2 regions of the Bacillus sp. MT94 genome follow, and region 1 is predicted to be linked to the other one. Evidence: riboswitches for the same ligand, from Rfam matches in the RefSeq annotation. Region 1 holds a riboswitch; the other holds the start of a gene.
The links. Region 1 has a riboswitch for FMN ahead of ribD (bifunctional diaminohydroxyphosphoribosylaminopyrimidine deaminase/5-amino-6-(5-phosphoribosylamino)uracil reductase RibD). Riboswitches for the same ligand answer to the same signal wherever they lie in the genome.
Positions count from the first base shown of each region.

Region 2: linked by a shared signal. The riboswitch ahead of AC1Q51_RS21085 (ECF transporter S component) and the one ahead of ribD (bifunctional diaminohydroxyphosphoribosylaminopyrimidine deaminase/5-amino-6-(5-phosphoribosylamino)uracil reductase RibD) in region 1 are both predicted to bind FMN.

Region 1 covers NZ_JBXAEZ010000002.1:416,233-418,633, reverse strand. The annotation lists gene ribD (bifunctional diaminohydroxyphosphoribosylaminopyrimidine deaminase/5-amino-6-(5-phosphoribosylamino)uracil reductase RibD) at 1-947, opposite strand, end outside; FMN riboswitch at 1,253-1,396, opposite strand; gene AC1Q51_RS07810 (CDGSH iron-sulfur domain-containing protein) at 1,587-1,793, opposite strand; gene AC1Q51_RS07805 (DUF2552 family protein) at 2,082-2,327, shown strand; gene AC1Q51_RS07800 (alpha/beta hydrolase) at 2,338-2,401, opposite strand, start outside.
Region 2 covers NZ_JBXAEZ010000006.1:20,727-23,127, reverse strand. The annotation lists gene AC1Q51_RS21090 (ferredoxin) at 141-389, shown strand; gene AC1Q51_RS21085 (ECF transporter S component) at 511-1,089, opposite strand; FMN riboswitch at 1,252-1,391, opposite strand; gene AC1Q51_RS21080 (hypothetical protein) at 1,640-2,326, shown strand.

The DNA of each region.
Region 1 (2,401 bases):
TTCGGGCTTATATAGGTTACAATTTCATTAAAATTGTTTGTTTTTAAGAAACTTGCATGAATCGATTGGCCACCTTCAACGAATAGAGAAAGAATTTGTTTTTCTCCAAGAAAGGAAAGAAGGTCCTCGATTTCTATATGCTTCGTTTCCATTTGGAATATAGCTATATTTTTAGATTCATAAGAAGATATCTTCTCTTTCTTTACATCCTTACCGACAATAATCCATGTCGGTGCTAAACCATCTGTTATAACATGAGAAGATGGTGGTGTTCGTAAATGGGTATCTAAAACAACGCGAATAGGATGTTTCCCACCATTTGGAATTCTTGTTGTTAAATGAGGATTATCAGCTATAACTGTATTCACTCCAACAAGAATTGCATCATGTATATGGCGATATTGGTGAACATCAGCACGTGCTTCTTCACCTGTAATCCACTTACTTTCACCAGTTACAGTTGCTGTTTTTCCATCTAAGCTCATCGCTGTTTTGATTGTTACAAAAGGGCGTTTCGTTTTCATGTAGTGAAAAAAGTAGCGATTTAATAAAACTGCTTCTGCTTCAAGAACACCGGTAGTTACTTCAATTCTAGCTTCCTCTAATCTTCTTTTTCCGTTACCAGAAACGAGCGGATTACAATCGAGAGTAGCAATTACAACACGCTTAACTCCTTTTTCGATGAGCAATTCACAACAAGGTGGTGTTTTTCCAAAGTGGCTACACGGTTCCAGTGTTACATAAACGGTAGCGTCTTTGGCGTTCTGACCAGCCATTTGAAGGGCATGAACTTCTGCGTGTTCTTCACCAGCCCGTAAATGAGCCCCCATACCAACGATGTTTCCATCTTTTACAACAACAGCACCAACCATAGGATTTGGACTTGTTTGTCCTGATGTTCCTTCTGCTAACTGCAGGGCAATCCTCATATATTCTTGATCTGTCATTTTCTTCACCTCTCCTAAAAAAATCAAAAAACCCCAAGGATTTAATATCCTTGGGGTTTGGGAGACGTGATTTCTAGAAATATAGTTTGAATACGAAAGCATAGGAAAGAAACCTAACGATAATTGATATTTCTGCATAAGGAAAAAACCTAGCAAAATATCGAATTTTTAAACGCTAGTTGTCTCTTTTTATTTCAGTATAAAAAATAAGTATAGAAAATTAAACATATATAAAGAATCAAAATGAATCTTTAAAAATATGCATACTGAAATAAAAGTGTATTCACTATATAAAAAACTAGAAACATATCCTTCTCCCATCCAGACTATACTGTCGGCCCTAGAGTTTCACTAGATCCACCGTTTTCGAGTTGAAAACGGGTCACGGACTTAGAAGTTTTCACTTCATCACCGCCGGTTGGGAATTTCACCCGACCCCGAAGGATGCTGTTTGCTCAAATTATAGCACAAAAAAAATAAAAGGCTAGTAAAAAATATTCGAATGTGAAGAATTGTGTGAAAATATATGCAGGCTGGAATGGAAATAAAAGTATTAGAAATGTTGTAAGGAGAAGGGATATAACGGAGTTGCTAAAAAGAAAAAACATGCACAAAAAAATGTGCATGTCACATGTAAAATTATTCTGCCTCTGGTGCTCTAACAACAGACTCGAATTTACCTTTATGCGAAGCGTCGCAATAAGGCATATTTTTTGATAAACCACAACGGCATAAAGAAAATGCCGGTTTTGCTGGGAATACATTCCCTTGTGAGTCGACTAATTCCACGTCCCCTGTAACGCGAAAAGAGCCATTATCATTTACTTTAATTTGTACTTTTGCCAACGTTATCCCTCCTTCCCAAACGCTTAATTTCATCATATAATCAAGGGAAGTGCTTGGCAATATAAAGTGAAACTTTAATTAGTGGGGGAGGCATCCCCCACTAATTATTATTTGAACCAATCGGGCTTTTAGGGGCAGTTAATCTCCCGCCTAACTTCTTTGTTTCAGCCGAATTTTGAGGTGGGAGTTTTACTGCCCACAAATAGCGGGGAAAAAAGAGCACTTTGTTTGAGAAAGAAGAGAGTGTTATAATAGTTTTCATAACTGACTAGAGTAAGGTGACGAGAGATGGATAAACAATTACATACATTACGAAACATTGCAAATGAGCGCACGTGGGCATCATTTTTGAATGATAATCATCCATATAGTTTGTTACATTGGTCCATTGCAGGTGTAGGGCAAGAGGTAAAGGATGTTTGGTTACTTCAAGATGAAGTAACATTTCAAACGACAGAATTTCCAACGTTAGATGATGCAATGCAATGGATTTCTGAAAATATGGAACAAGTTACAGACGTTTTAGCGCAATAAAAAAACAGGCTTATGCAAGCCTGTTTTTTGTTTCTTTCACATATGTGTTTAAAAATTGATCGATGGCTGCTTCG
Region 2 (2,401 bases), on a different contig from region 1:
ATTCAAAAATAAGTTGACACTCTAATTGATAAGCATTATCATTATAATTTTATGTTGAAAAGTTTCACAAACCGTTTTACAATAAGGTTATAATTTTTATGGCGAGCTTTTCACATACATATTATCAGGAGGGAAAAAAGATGGCAAAATATACAATCGTTGATAAAGATACTTGTATTGCATGTGGTGCTTGTGGCGCTGCTGCACCAGACATTTATGACTATGATGATGAAGGTATTGCATTTGTAACATTAGACGATAACCAAGGTATCGTTGAAATTCCAGATGTATTAATTGAAGATATGATGGATGCATTCGAAGGCTGTCCAACTGACTCAATTAAAGTTGCTGACGAATCATTCGACGGAGACGCTTTAAAATTCGAATAGTCTTTTATTAACTTCAAAAAACGCCCCTCATATTGATGAGGGGCGTTTTTTGTATCTAAATTTTATTTTCCTTAATAAAAAACCATTAGTAGTTCCACACTACTAATGGTTTTAATATATATTATGCATTTTTCATTTTTGCAAACACCCATACTTTCAGGCGTGAGAATAATGCTACAAATACAATTGTTACAACAATTCCTTTAATTAAATTAAATGGTAAGATTGCCGTTACAACCGTTGTTCTGATAGCTTCGCTAGACATAGCCGGTGAATTTAAAAACCAAGTGTAAGCCGGGAATATGATGATGTAGTTTAATACACTCATAATAAGTGCCATTGTAATTGTCCCTAGCATTAATCCTGTCGTTAAACTCTTCACAGTACGATACTTTCTAAATAAGAAAGCTGCTGGTCCAATAAATAAACATCCTGCAATAAAGTTTGCAATTTCTCCAACTGGTACTCCTGTTAAACTTCCTTGAATCCCGTAATGTAAAATGTTCTTTATCGCCTCTACAATCACTCCTGCTACTGGTCCAAAGATAATTGCTGCAATTAGAGCTGGTACATCACTAAAATCAATTTTCAAAAATGGCGGAAGCCCTGGGAACGGGAAATCCAACATCATTAGTAAATATGCAATACTACTTAGCATCGCTACACTCACCATCTGCACTACACTGTTTTTTTGTTTCATCTTTCTCTCTCCTTTTCCATCGATCATCTCATGGAAAGTGGAAAGGTTCTGCTATGCCTATTTTTTCATAGAACGAAAAAACCCTTTGTGTTTTACACAAAGGGAGAATTTAAGGCACATCAAACAGACGTTCAAATCCATATCTTTTTTGAACGCTTGAACCTCCATCTTCTCCCATCCAGACTATACTGTCGGCTTTGGAATCACACCAAATCCTGCCTTAACGGCTCGCGGGCTTAGAACAAAATCATAAATAGTTCATCACCGCCGGTCGGGATTTTCACCCTGCCCCGAAGATAGACCGATATTCTATTTTCCCCTTCATTATACAACAACCTTATAACATTGTGAACTAAAAAATTGTAACTTATTTAAAATTAGTTATTTATTTTTCGTAACAACAAATGAATTGCGAAATATTTTACAATACAATCCATATTTTTTATTATTCGGCATTTCTCTTTTGAATTACCTAGTCATATATAATTAAAAGTGATAAGATATTGAATTGTTAAGATAAGAACATTTTCTGAGTTATGGAGGAAATGTCATGAAAAAAGAAAAGAGACATTCTATTCGAGAAGCAATGAAAAAAAACTTAAGAAAAGAATACTTTTACTTAAAAAAAGAATTACTTTTCTACTGCCCAATTGATTTAGGCACATTCTCAAACGAGACATACTATGCTACTTTCGATGAAGATGGCATCAGTATTTATCAGTATGATAAGAAAACAGAAAGTAAATTAAAATTGTGTGAGCGTCATCCGTGGAAGAGTTGGAGTAAAGTGAAGATTGATCACTATTTGACAACTTCTCAATTTATTTTTCAGGGTGAGCGAAATTGGATCTTATCTCTTTTTCAAAAAGGAAAAGAAGCTCAAAAAATTATTGAAGAGCATACATCTTTACAAACAGAAGTTGTTTCCCGCTCTTTCTTAAAAAAACTTCCTGGCTTTCGTTCTAATACACCACTGAATAAATACATCGGTAGCATTTGTTACACTGCACTTATTGCATTTTTATTAAAATGGATGATTCCATTTCAAGCACCACAAATCGCCCTGTATTCTATTTCGATTGGTTGTATGCTTCTTGGCCTACTTTGTTTGACAATCGGTTTAATTGAACCGACTATCGTACTGTTTCGAACAAAAGAGAAAACAAGAACAAAAGTTTTTTACTTATATAGCTATTTAGCTATTTCTGGATTTATATGTGTCTTTATTTTTTGGTAAAAGAAAACCGTCCCAAAATAAATTTTGGGACGGTTTTCTTTTAAATATAGATACTCTAATTCACTCAATACTTCT